2 regions of the Undibacterium sp. Di24W genome follow, and region 2 is predicted to be linked to the other one. Evidence: predicted binding sites of a transcription regulator. Region 2 holds the regulator's gene; the other holds the start of a gene.
What was found. The regulator HrcA, encoded in region 2, represses chaperone genes, less so after heat shock. The targets are predictions, from matches to a motif close to TTAGCACTCNNNNNNNNNGAGTGCTAA.
Positions count from the first base shown of each region.

Region 1: a site for HrcA is predicted at 5,660-5,686, ahead of rpoH (RNA polymerase sigma factor RpoH). Genes of this name have one in related genera too.

Region 1 is NZ_JBMPOP010000006.1:148,358-155,318, forward strand. It holds gene ACO0KZ_RS14200 (cytochrome c oxidase subunit 3) at 1-295, shown strand, start outside; gene ACO0KZ_RS14205 (twin transmembrane helix small protein) at 387-587, opposite strand; gene ACO0KZ_RS14210 (SURF1 family protein) at 620-1,339, shown strand; gene ACO0KZ_RS14215 (SCO family protein) at 1,395-1,916, shown strand; gene ACO0KZ_RS14220 (COX15/CtaA family protein) at 1,977-3,029, shown strand; gene cyoE (heme o synthase) at 3,081-3,965, shown strand; gene ACO0KZ_RS14230 (SCO family protein) at 3,994-4,581, shown strand; gene rpoH (RNA polymerase sigma factor RpoH) at 4,682-5,581, opposite strand; gene ACO0KZ_RS14240 (cell division protein FtsX) at 5,813-6,730, opposite strand; gene ACO0KZ_RS14245 (cell division ATP-binding protein FtsE) at 6,759-6,961, opposite strand, start outside.
Region 2 is NZ_JBMPOP010000003.1:39,757-46,717, forward strand. It holds gene ACO0KZ_RS06485 (FAD-dependent oxidoreductase) at 1-151, shown strand, start outside; gene ACO0KZ_RS06490 (HAD family hydrolase) at 182-880, shown strand; gene hrcA (heat-inducible transcriptional repressor HrcA) at 949-1,980, shown strand; gene ACO0KZ_RS06500 (response regulator) at 2,109-2,531, shown strand; gene fur (ferric iron uptake transcriptional regulator) at 2,615-3,043, opposite strand; gene ACO0KZ_RS06510 (outer membrane protein assembly factor BamE) at 3,168-3,695, shown strand; gene dapB (4-hydroxy-tetrahydrodipicolinate reductase) at 3,708-4,514, shown strand; gene ACO0KZ_RS06520 (MotA/TolQ/ExbB proton channel family protein) at 4,553-5,212, shown strand; gene ACO0KZ_RS06525 (ExbD/TolR family protein) at 5,229-5,714, shown strand; gene leuS (leucine--tRNA ligase) at 5,835-6,961, shown strand, end outside.

The sequences.
Region 1 (6,961 bases), on a different contig from region 2:
GATCTTGTTAGGTGCAATCTTCATGGGTTTCCAAGCCTATGAATATATGCACGCGTACAGCGAATTGAATTTAAAACTGACATCCGGGATTTATGGTTCAACTTTTTACATGTTGACCGGATTCCACGGTTTCCATGTAACTATGGGTGCGATTATGTTGTCGGTGGTTTTATATCGCCACATGAAAGGCCACTTTACAGCAGACCATCATTTTGCGTTTGAAGGCGCAGCTTGGTACTGGCACTTTGTTGACGTGGTCTGGCTCGGTTTGTATGTTGTTGTTTATTGGCTCTAATTGATGGTTGTAATTACTGGCTATAATGATTAGAGGTAATTAAACAAAAAGCCGCACTCAGTGCGGCTTTTTGTTCATAGAGACTTTAGTCTTAGCGTATGCCTGTCGGTTGTATTAAGCCAAAGTGATGCGCGATCAGGATCAGGATAAACAGGCTGATCGAGAAGCCCACGCGAAAAGCCAGGGCTTTCACTGTGCGGTTGCTCTTACCTTTATCTTTCATTAAGTAGACTAAAGCTGAGCCCAGACTGACAAGTATCAGTAAGAAGGCTATGGCGACTAGGATTTTCATATTCATCACTTTTCTGCAAAAGTCTTATTGTAATGCTTAAGTCTATTTTGATCCGCATCTTGCCTTTTGTCATGACCGCTTTGTTGTGTGCTTTGGGTATATCTTTGGGTAACTGGCAAACCAGACGTGCGGAGGAAAAAGAAGTGCTGGCGCAGCTCATTCAGGAACAAATGCGTAGGCCCGCGGAAATTCTTACTAAAAGTAGTGTACTCGCCGACTTGCCGGCGTTTCAACGTTTAAAGTTACGTGGTCAATTTGTTAGTGGCTGGCCTTTGTATCTCGATAATCGCCCACTACATGGTGTAGCCGGTTTTTATGTATTAATGCCATTCAAGTTGCAAGATAGTGATGTCACCATCTTGGTCGCGCGTGGTTGGCGTCAGCGCAATCCTGCAGAACGAACTAAAATGCCGGAGTTGCTCACCAACGAGGGACCGATGGAACTTGAAGGTGTTATTCGCGATCATTTAGATCGCACTATGCAACTTGGGCAAAGTGAGATTCTAAAGGCCGGCGCAATTATTCAAAGTTTGTCTTTGGTCGACCTGCGCAAGCAAAGTGGTCTAAAAATAGTAGATAAAGTGCTTGAGCAAACCTCTGATATGAACGATGGTCTGGTGCGTGATTGGCCTAAACCTTCAGTAGGATCAGATAAGCATAGAGCGTATGCATTTCAATGGTATGGGTTGGCACTAATGGCGGCCATCTTTTTTGTAGTGACAGGAATTCGTCGTGGAAAACGTAGACAATAGAAAAACAGCAGGTCGTTGGAAATTATTTGCCGTGCTCGCCGTGTGCGCAGCACCTATGATCGCGTCCTACTTTACTTATTATGTAATTAAACCAACTGACAAGAACAATTACGGAACGATTATCGATCCGCGTCAGTATCCTATGCCTGAACTCAATATGACGAACGAGGAAGGCGCAAAGCCTTCGGCCTTAAGTGAACTAAAAGGCAAATGGCTGATGGTACAGGTTGATGGTGGAAGTTGTGCTGAGGTGTGCCAGAGAAAGCTACTCGAAATGCGACAGCTGCGTTTGGCGCAAGGTAAAGCGATGGATCGGATAGAGCGGGTTTGGTTAATCACTGATACCCAAACAGTTGATGCGCAAATAAAACCTGGTATCGCTGGCACCTATCTATTGCGCACTGACCGTGCAGCCTTGGAGAAATGGCTACCTACAGAAAGCGGCTCACAAATTCAAGACCATATTTATCTGATAGATCCTTTGGGTAATTTGATGATGCGCTTTCCTAAAGATGCGGATCCAAACAAAGTTAAGAAAGATATTGGCAAATTGCTCAAAGCTTCAGCCATCGGTTAGACGTTTAGTTGCCTTTTTTATCTACCAACGTCTCACTAACTGCACCTCTCTCGACTGAATATGTTTATCCAACTCGCTATTTATGGACTATTGATTGCATTGTTTCCACTGGCTATAGTCTGGGCATCCAAAGACAGCAATAAATACCGCAAGCTGATTGCTGTGACTTTGTTCCTTACTTTTGATTTGATTGTGTTTGGCGCCTTTACGCGTCTGACGGACTCCGGTTTGGGCTGCCCAGACTGGCCAGGTTGCTATGGTCAAGCTAATCCATTTCAGGCACACACTGAGATTAAGGCAGCGGAAGCATTAATGCCCACCGGCCCGGTGACTGTGATGAAGGCTTGGATAGAAATGATACATCGCTATTTGGCGATGTGCGTTGGCGTCTTGATTACCGCCCAGTTGATCATCGCTTGGTGGCGTCGTTCCAGCTTACGCCATTCGCCTTGGCTGGCAACGGTATTGTTTGTATTGGTTCTGGTGCAAGGTGCTTTTGGTAAATGGACCGTCACAATGAAGCTGCAACCGATTATTGTGACTATTCACTTACTGCTGGCATTGACCTTGTTATCGCTGTTAGTTTGGGCTTGGATGCGAGAATCACCCAAAGCAGAAATTATCGTCAGACCATGGCTGAAAACTCTGATTCCAGTAGTGTTTTTAGTGCTCCTGATGCAGATCGCATTAGGCGGTTGGGTTAGTACCAACTATGCAGCACTGGCTTGTCATGATTACCCATCTTGCAATGGCGAGGTGATACCCGAGTTAGATTTTGAACATGCTTATGTCTTATGGCGTGAACTGGGGAAAACCGCCAGCGGTGATTATTTACCTCATTCTGCGTTAGTGACTATACAATGGGTGCATCGTAGCTTTGCCTGGATAGTTTTTTTGAGTTTGGGCTTGACGGCATTCTTGTGTCGTAAGCATGCTACTTTAAGAACTAATAGCAATGCAATCTTGGCTGTACTCTTTGTGCAGTTTTTGAGTGGCGTAGCAACGGTTTATTTTTCATGGCCTTTATCGATAGCGGTTTTGCATAATGCAGGCGCTGCCTTACTTGTGCTGTTACTGAGCATGTTAAACTATCGTGTTCGCACGAGCACTTGATACGCTACGCTCAATTTTAATTCTTAATCGCCGTCCCCCCATTGCATCTACATGACTAAGCCCAGCACTGTGAGTAATCGCTTTCTTCAATATATCGCCTTAACTAAACCTAGGGTGACCCAACTCGCTGTGTTTTGTGCGGTGATCGGCATGTTTCTGGCAACGCCGACTCTTCCAGACTGGAAAGTAGTTGTTGTTGCAACGATAGGCATATGGCTACTCGCAGGTGCCGCTTTTGCCGTGAACTGTCTGGTAGAACGCGAGATTGATGCACGTATGGCGCGCACGGCACGTCGTCCTAGTGCTCAAGGTGAGTTGAGCACCAAGCAAATTGTGATTTTTTCAGCAATCATAGGTGGTGCAGGCATGTGGGTGCTATACGCACTGGTGAACCCTTTGACAATGTGGTTGACCTTCGTCACTTTCGTTGGATACGCGGTGATTTATACGATTATTCTAAAGCCCGCAACACCACAGAATATCGTGATTGGCGGTTTATCCGGTGCTATGCCACCAGCGCTAGGTTGGGCTGCAATTGCCAATGAAGTCCCGATGCAAGCTTGGTTGCTAGTGTTGATTATATTTGTCTGGACGCCACCACATTTTTGGGCATTGGCGATGTATCGCCGTGATGATTACGCTAAATCGGGTTTGCCCATGCTGCCGATTACGCACGGTATGGAATTTACCCGCTTTCATGTTTGGTTGTACACCATTGCTTTATTCGCGACAACATTGTTGCCTTATGCCGCAAAGATGAGTGGCCTGATCTATCTGGTGAGTGCGGTGATTTTGGGATTGGCGTTCTTATGGTACGCGTGGCGGATTTATCGCCATTATGATGATGTATTGGCACGCAAGACTTTCACTTTTTCTATCGTTTATTTGTCCTTGCTGTTTGTCGCACTTCTGGTCGACCACTACATAAAGCTTTAATATGAAAACAATTTTGTTCTCTCGTTTGATGCGTCGTGGCTTATTGGCCTTGTCCCTCTTGTCAGTGCTTGGTCTTGTTGCATGCGGCAAGACTGAAACAGCAGAAAAATTCATTAATACTGATTTGACGGGCTTACCCTACGGTAAGGAGTTCACGCTCACCGACCAAAATGGCAAAACACGCACTTTGCAAGATTTCAAAGGTAGAGCGGTTGTTTTGTTTTTTGGCTATACGCAATGTCCAGATGTCTGTCCTACCACTATGTTTGACATGGCGAAAGTGATGACGCAGTTGGGGCCATTGTCCGACAAGGTGCAAGTGCTTTTCGTAACAGTTGATCCGGAGCGCGATACGCAAGCTTTACTGGCTGCTTATGTGCCCAATTTTGATAAGCGCTTCTTAGGTCTATACGGCGATGCAGCGGCGACGGCGAAAGTAGCCAAGGAATTCAAAGTGTTTTATCAAAAGAGTGCAGGTAGTACGCCAGAGAACTATTCCATGGATCATACGGCAGCTAGTTATGTGTTTGATCCAGAAGGTCGTATTCGCCTCTATGTTCAATATGGTCAAAAACCAGAAGCGATCGTGCATGATCTGAAAATTTTACTGAAATAAGTAAGTTACTCAAAACAGTTAGAGCAAAGAAAAAGGCACTCAAAATAAATTGAGTGCCTTTTTTATTGTGCTTGAGAGTAGATACTAAATTGCTTGAGCCTTACGCATAGCTACTCAAGGAACTCTTCATTTTTTTCAAAGCTGCGCTTTCGATTTGGCGTATGCGTTCTGCGGATACGCCGTATTCATCAGCCAAGTCATGCAAGGTTGCGCCAGAACCATCGTCATTTTGTAACCAGCGTGACTCAATGATATGACGTGAACGTGGATCCAGTTTGGATAATGCCGCTTCCAAACCTTCGCTTTGCAAGCGATCATACTGTTGGGCTTCAATGACACGGGTTGGCTCTTCTGCTTCTGTTTTCAAGTAAGCGATAGGCGCGAATTTTTCATCTTCGTCATCGCTGGAGCCATCTAAAGCAACATCGCGACCAGACAGACGCATTTCCATTTCGATCACATCTTCACGCTTGACATCTAGTTTACTAGCTAATTTGTCAATCTGAGAAGGCGTCATGGAATCCAGACCTTCTTTGTTTGAGCGCAAATTAAAGAACAACTTGCGTTGTGCTTTCGTGGTAGCGACTTTGACTAAGCGCCAGTTTTTCAAGATGTATTCATGCATTTCGGCTTTGATCCAATGCATAGCATAAGACACCAAGCGTACACCTTGGTCAGGATCGAAACGTTTGACCGCTTTCATCAAACCGATGTTACCTTCCTGAATCAAGTCGGCATGCGGTAAGCCATAACCTAAGTAACCACGCGCGATAGAGACTACCAGACGCAAGTGCGACATAACTAATTGTTGCGCGGCGTTTAGGTCATTCTGTAACTTCAATTTTGTCGCAAGATCAATTTCTTCTTCGTGCGACAACATAGGCAAACGATTGACGGCAGAGATATAGGCATCAATATTGCCCAGCGTGCCAGTGAAACCCAGTGCTAAAGCCGTGCTGTCCGAAGAATGCAAAAAGCCTTGTGCTGATGTTTGTGTCATGTTTCCTCCTGATATCAAATCAGATTATTCCGTAAAGCGGTACCAAAAATTATTTTTCGATACGTTCAAGTTCTAATATTAGCACTCAATCGGGATGAGTGCTAATAATCTGTTTGTTTTGTCGAATTTCAAGGGGCAATGTATAAAAAGTCTAATTTTTTACTGAGGACTAATGATTTTTTTGATCATTAAAAATGCCAATAATTAGGGAGTGACACTAAATAATTGAAATTATTGTGGAATTTTAGAGAGCTGACGTCGCACAGACAAATAAGCACCACACAGCCCCAAAATTTTGCTGATGGCGATCAGACCCAAGCTGGGCAAGATCCCAAGCGGGCTGAGATGAAATTCAGATGCATACAATTTCGCAAATTCTGCGATGGCTTGGTTTAAGGGCTGTAAAGACAGGGCAACTAGGCTCAATGCAAGCCCACCTGCCAATACACCGAGCATCGCGCCAGTATAGTAATAAGGCTTATGAATGAAACTGTTGGTCGCGCCTAACATACGGCTTACGCTGATTTCGGCTTGATGCGAAAGTACCTGCAAGCGTGTTGCATTAAACACCACCACGATCACCACGACCGCTAAGGTACCTGCCAGAAATAACAACACCATCTGCAAAACTTGCAAGAGTGCAGCCAAACGCTTGACCCATTCGGAATCAACTTGCACAACGTCAATGTTATCCAATCCGCGCAAGGAGGTGGTGAGTTGATCTGCTTTATTGCTATCGGCATTGGCTAAAGACAGCACATAAGCGTCAGGCAGGGGATTGCCACCCAAAGTTGCCAACACTTCCGCCAGACTATTTGTGCCTTCCATGGCGGCCAGTGCTTTGTCTTTTGGGACAAATTTCACTTTGGCGCTAACTTTGAGGTCTTTCAGTACATTCTTAATTGGCGTCGCCATTGCTGCTGCATCAACACTGGCCAAATCAGGTTTCAAAAACACACTGATCTCAGGTTCTATCGAAAGTTGTGAGGCGACTGGACGTATATTTTCTAATACGGTTAAACCCGCGATAGGCAGAGACAATGCTATCGCGACCACCAGCACATTAAACAAAAAGTTGCCTGGTGCTGCCCGTAAATGGGTAAAAGCGGCGCGTAAGGCATAGGCATGTTGACGAAACCAGTTGGTCATAATGAAGTTTTATCCTTACCAATCTTAATCAGATCGTTGATGTCAACGAAGCTGCGTTTGCGGCTGTTGCCACGGTTGAAGCTGAAGGCACGACGGCAGAAGTCCAGGAGTCAGTGACCTCACCTTTACTCAAATAAATAACGCGGTTTGCCTGCTCCAGAAATTGTTCATCGTGGCTGGAAATAATGCAGGTTACACCTGAGCGTTGAAAGGCCTTTAGTGCATTGATGA
Region 2 (6,961 bases):
GTATCAATCCAATTATGCGATTGGTTGGTTGCGTGATTTGGGGACTGTCGCAGGGCGCCATGTACCAGCGGTGTATCATCAATATTTATTGACGTTGTGTGGTGCTAAACAAGGCTTTCTTGATATGCGTGGTGTCATAGCGCGCTTGTGACCTATTTTCCTTTAATTGACCCCAAAAACGATGACCATTAAAGCATTGATATTTGATCTCGACGACACCTTGTGGCCTGTTGTTCCTGTGATTAAGCTTGCGGAAACAACTCTGCATGCATGGATTGCAACCCAATTACCTTCCGTCGTTGAGCAATATTCAATTGACGCTTTGCGTGAGCGGAGGCAGGCTTTAGTCCCCACGAATTCCCGTTTTAGTTACGATCTTTGGGCTTTACGCCACACCTTGCTTCAACAGGTATTTAGCGAGCATGGCGCGCATCCCAGTTTGGCAGATGAGGCGATGCAGGTTTTTGCCCAAGCGCGAAATCGAGTGACTTTTTTTGATGATGTTATCCCTGCACTCAAAGTGTTCAAAAAAAATTATGTTTTGGGATCAATCTCTAACGGTTTTGCCGATATTGCTGCAGTGGGGCTAGACCAGCATTTTTCTGTATCGCTGGCTGCACATCAATTTGGTTGTGCCAAGCCAGACGCCAAAATTTTTCGTGCCATGATTGAGCACTTGAAATTGAGTCCGAATGAGCTCATGTATATTGGAGATGATCTGCGTCTGGATGTGCTTGGCGCTCAAAACGTCGGCATGCTCGCAACCTGGGTTAATCGATATGGGCGATCGCTAGCCGATATTGAGTCTGACATCAAACCTGACTTAATCGTAAAAGACTTACAAGAATTGTTGCATGAACTTGAATTAAACAATAAGTAATTTAAATAGTGAGCGTTGATTTGCGCAAAAACGATGCGTTTCTGCTTCAGCTAGCCTAAAATAAAACTATGCAACTCGATAATCGCGCTCAAACCTTATTAAAAGCCCTGGTGGAACGGTATATTGCCGATGGCCAGCCTGTCGGCTCACGTGAACTTTCAAAGATATCTGGTCTGGAACTCTCGCCAGCGACAATACGAAACGTCATGTCAGATTTGGAAGAGATGGGTTTTGTCACGAGTCCACATACGTCTTCGGGACGGATTCCAACGCCACGTGGTTATCGTGTCTTCGTTGATCAATTATTGACGGTGCAAGATATCGATGAATCGGTATTGGAAACGGCATTAGGTGCGCGTTTGCAGTCATCAATTATGACGGGTTCGCCACAAAAAATAATTGCGAACGCTGCCCAAGTTTTGTCTTCGCTGTCGCAATTTGCGGGCGTCGTGATGACCGCGAAACAAGAGTCGATTTTTAAGCAAGTCGAGTTCTTGCGTTTATCAGAAAAACGTATTTTGTTGGTTGTGGTGGCACCTAACGACGAAGTGCATAATCGCCTCCTGCTCACTGATGTGGATTACACGCCGCCGCAATTAATTCAGGCAGCGAACTATTTGAATCAGCATTTTGCTGGACAAAGTTTTGATCAAGCTAGATTGAGCATCAACCATGAATTGCGTGCCTTGCAAGGTGATATGAATCGCCTGATGCAAGCCGCATTAGAGGCGGGTAGTCAGGCAATGGCCGATAATGTAGATGATATGGTAATCTCAGGTGAACGTAATTTGCTTAATGTCAGTGATTTGTCATCGAATATGACTTCCTTGAGACGCTTGTTTGATTTATTTGAGCAAAAGAGTGGTTTAATGCAGCTATTGGATGTGTCAAGCAATGCATCTGGTGTACGCATCTTTATTGGTGGTGATTCACAATTAGTCCCAATGGAAGAGATGAGTATTGTAACTGCACCGTATGAAGTGAATGGACGTATCGTTGGCACTTTGGGTGTTATAGGACCAACTCGAATGGCCTATGAACGTGTAATTCCTATTGTTGATATAACTGCGAAGCTCTTGTCGAACGCATTGAATCATTAAATAAGCGGAAAATAGAACCAGATAGACTTAGAATTGCGTGGCAAACAATCTTTAAAAAAAGTAACTTAATTGGTAATTTACTTGTTAACTTAAATCCACTTTATAAACTTCTAATTTGCGTATTCAAAATGGCAGACAATAAAGATATCTCAGTATTGATAGTTGACGATAATGATATGACGCGCGAAACTTTACGTGTCATCTTACGTCATGATGGCTATAGCGTTGTAGGTGAGGCGCTGGATGGTGATAGCGCATTGGAGATGGCAACCCGCTTACATCCCGATATCATTTTGCTAGATGTGGTGATGCCGAAAGTAAATGGAGTAGAGGCCTTAAAAAGTATACGCATGGTGATGCAAGATGTTTTTGTCCTGATGGTGACTGCAAGTACTGATCAGGCAACGATATCCGAAGTAGTTAAGAGTGGTATTAGTGGCTATATTATTAAACCGTTTAATGCAAAGAAGGTATTAGATACGGTGCAAATGGTTGCCCTTAAGGTGCGCGCGGCACGCAGTGCTAAACTAGGTGGTGCTGCTAGTACTTAGATTGATTTTAGTCAAAAGAGCAAGCCGAGTTGGCTTACTTTTTTGTTGATCTCATGTTTTCTGCCATTCCCTGCTAAAAGTGATCATTTTCTGTTTGCGCAATTTACTTTCGTGCAATTCCCATATAGCGCCAATGAATGCTCAGCAATAGAAAAGCCGCGCTCTTCTGCCACCGCATGCTGACGCTTTTCAATTTGCTCGTCAAAGAATTCCTCTACTCGACCACAGTCTAAACAAACTAAATGATCGTGGTGTGAGCCTTCGTTTAGTTCAAAGATCGCTTTGCCAGACTCAAAATGATTGCGATTCAATAAGCCAGCTTGTTCAAATTGGGTTAAAACACGATAGACCGTGGCTAGGCCTACGTCCATGTTTTCTGTCAACAGGATCTTGTAAACATCTTCAGCTGTTAGGTGACGTACCGAGCTGTTTTGGAAGATTTCCAAGATTTTCAGACGTGGCAAAGTGGCTTTCAGTCCGCTGGATTTCAGGTCGGGCGTGTTATTTGTCATGTTTTCAGTCAAAAGAAGGCTAAGTGCTTTATGATATAGGGTTTTAGAGCTAGGTAGAAATTTCTGTTATCTTATCCGAAGTTTTCCCAGTTCGACATTCTTGCTTGAAAATTTGAGGTAGTTTATGCCATTGAACGTATTTAAGAAATCCCAGAGCAAACCGGCTGTGTTCGTTACAGCTGCCCTTTTGCTCTTGACTACTGGTTGCGCTAGTCAAAAGACTGTCGTTGCAGAAGCGGATGCCAATGCGACTAAAGGAACGCAAATCGTAAAACCATCTGGTTTCGATAAGTTGTTTGGTGTGATTTCTCCTTACCGCATTTCTGTTCAACAAGGCAACTTCGTTTCGCAAGAGATGGTGGCCCAGTTAAAAGAGGGTATGACCCGTGAACAAGTGCGCTTTTTGCTGGGTACAGCGCTGTTGACCGATATGTTTCATGAAGATCGTTGGGATTATCCTTTCCGCATGCTGAAACCGAATGGCGAAGTGATTTCTAGTCGCTTGGCAATTTTCTTCAAATCAAATACCGTAGAGCGTTTTGAAGGTGGTAATTTGCCAACAGAGAAAGAGTATTTGGCACATATCACCAATTCTGCCATTGCCTCTCGTATTGAGAATATGCCTAGTTCTGAAACGCCTAAGAAAAAATAAGTCGAGTTAATTATGTTAGGAATGAAAATCGCTGTGGCCGGTGCTTCTGGCCGCATGGGTAAGATGTTGATTGAAACCATTGCCGCTGCGGATGACGCACATTTGGTTGGCGCATTGGATATTCCTCAATCTGCTTTTTTAGGCACTGATGCCGGTTTGTTTTTGGGGAAAGCAACTGGCGTGTCAATTGAATCTGAATTGGCAAAAGGTCTAGCAAGTGCCGAGTTTTTGATCGACTTTACGCGTCCAGAAGGTACTTTGGAGCATCTCAGTTATTGCGCTGAACATGGTATCAAAATGATTATCGGCACTACGGGTTTTGATGATGCAGGTAAAGCCGCTATTGCCGAAGCTGCCAAAAAAACTGCCATCGTGTTTGCGCCTAACATGAGCGTGGGTGTGAACGTCACCCTGAAGCTGTTGGAAATGGCGGCCAAGAGTTTTTCTCACGGTTATGACATCGAAATTGTCGAAGCACATCATCGCCATAAAGTCGATGCCCCATCTGGTACCGCATTGAAAATGGGTGAAGTGATTGCTGATACTTTAGGTCGTGATTTGAAAGAAGTCGGCGTGTTCTCTCGCGAAGGTGTGACGGGTGAGCGCGATCCATCGTCTATCGGTTTTGCTACCATTCGTGGCGGTGATATTGTCGGCGATCATACGGTGCTGTTCGCAGGTATCGGTGAACGCGTAGAAATTACGCACAAATCTTCCAGTCGTGTCACGTACGCGCATGGCAGTTTGCGCGCAGCGCGATTCCTTGCTGATAAGACTACGGGCTTGTATGATATGTACGATGTCTTGGGTTTGAACTAGGCATCGAGAAGCTTTAGAAGACAGTTAAAGAACAAATCATGCCTATCACTATCAGCCAATATTGGATACAACTTGATGCGCTGGGACGGGCGGTTGCGCTGCTTTTGATTTTGATGTCCTTGATCAGTTGGTTTACGATTTTTTCTAAAGCGTGGTCGTTTTGGCGGATCCGCCGAGGTAACACCGCGCTCCACTTATTCTGGCAAGCGCCGACCATGCAAGATGCGGTGAATGCGTTGGGCGTTTCTGATGTGGAAAATATCTACACGCCTTTGGCGAAGCAAGGTCTCGCTGCATCCGACCCACAAACACGCAGTAAATCGATGATGCTAAACACGAATACTGCCGACGTCATGACGCGCGTTTTGCGCGAAGAACTCACTCGCGTGACCGTGCGCTTAGAGTCTGGTCTAACTTTGTTAGCATCGATTGGCGCAACCGCGCCTTTCGTTGGTTTGTTAGGTACGGTTTGGGGTATTTATCACGCACTGACCGCGGTCTCTGGTTCATCCGCGATTCAAATTGATTTAGTGGCGGGGCCAGTGGGTGAGGCTTTGGTGATGACGGGTCTTGGTTTGATGGTGGCGATTCCTGCGGTACTTGCTTACAACGCTTTTAATCGCATTAATCGTATTACTTTTGCAGAGTTGGATGGCTTCGCCTTTGATTTGCATGCTTATTTCACTAAGCTCAACTGAACCTAACTAAAACTCTATGGGATTCGGTCAATTCAAAAGCTTAGGTGGTAATTCAGGAAAGCCGATGACGGCGATGTCGGACATCAACGTCACGCCTATGGTCGATGTGATGCTAGTGTTGCTGGTCATTTTCATTATTGCCGCACCCTTGTTGAATCATGCGGTGCGTCTTGATTTGCCATTGGCACAAGCAGAGGCGGTGCCACAAAATATCGAGACCGTGACACTCTCCTTTGACGCTCAAGGGGCCTTGTTTTGGGATGCTGAATTGGTGAAGTTGGACGACCTTGAGAAGCGTCTGATGCTGACCGCCAAACAAAAGCCGCAGCCGGAAATTTTGCTGCGCGCTGATAAATCGACTCGCTTTGAATTAATTGCTCAGGTAATGGCCGCCGCGCAGAATAATGGATTGAATAAAATAGGTTTTGCTACCGAATCAAAATCAGTAAGTCAGCCAACAAAATCATCCGCGCAGAATGCTTCGAATACCGTGAAAAAGTAAGTAAAAGCCGGCTTTTTCTCCTCTTGCTCCCTCAAATAGCAGCACTTTAGCCTTATAATCCAAGGTTCTAGTAAGCCTCGCATTTCCCCAAATTTAATTTATTTCTTCAATAGAATCGTCATGCAAGAAAAATACAGCCCAGCTGAAGTTGAACAAGCCGCCCAGTCACATTGGACTGAAACCAACGCATTTAAAACGGTAGAGAACGATCCAAGTTTTCCAAAAGGTAAATACTATGCCTGTTCCATGTTGCCTTATCCATCGGGTAAGCTGCACATGGGCCATGTCCGTAACTACACCATCAACGACATGCTGGCACGTCAACTGCGCATGAAGGGTTATAACGTCTTAATGCCTATGGGTTGGGATGCTTTTGGTTTGCCAGCGGAAAATGCAGCGATCGCCTACAAGAAATCACCCGCAGAATGGACTTACGCGAACATTGAAGACATGAAATCGCAAATGCAACCTTTGGGTTTGGCGTTTGATTGGTCGCGCGAAGTCGCTACTTGCGATCCTGATTACTATCGTTGGAACCAATGGTTGTTCTTGAAGATGCTGGAAAAAGGTGTCGCTTATAAGAAGACGCAAGTGGTGAACTGGGATCCGGTTGATCAAACCGTGTTGGCGAACGAGCAGGTGATTGACGGCAAAGGATGGCGCTCAGGCGCGGTCGTGGAAAAACGCGAAATCCCTGGCTACTACTTCGGCATCACACAATACGCAGAAGAGCTCTTGTCCAGCATCGATCAACTCGATGGTTGGCCAGATCAAGTTCGCACTATGCAGCGTAACTGGATCGGTAAGAGTGAAGGTGTGCGTTTTGCTTTCGGCCATGAAATTAAAGACGACGTTGGCGCGCTAGTCCAAGACGGCAAGATGTATGTCTTCACGACGCGTCCTGACACCATTATGGGCGTGACTTTCTGTGCAGTCGCTGCAGAACATCCACTCGCCACGGTTGCTGCGAAAAACAATGTGAAGTTGGCGGCCTTCATCGAGGAATGTAAAGCTGGCGGCACTACAGAAGCCGAGATGGCGACTAAAGAAAAAGAAGGTTTGCCTACCGGTCTATTCGTTACGCATCCATTGACAGGTGAACAGATTGAAGTCTGGGTCGGTAATTATGTCTTAATGACTTATGGCGACGGCGCAGTCATGGGCGTGCCAGCACATGATGAGCGTGATTTCGCGTTTGCGAAAAAATATAACATCGCGATCAAGCAAGTTGTTGCAGTCGAAGGTGA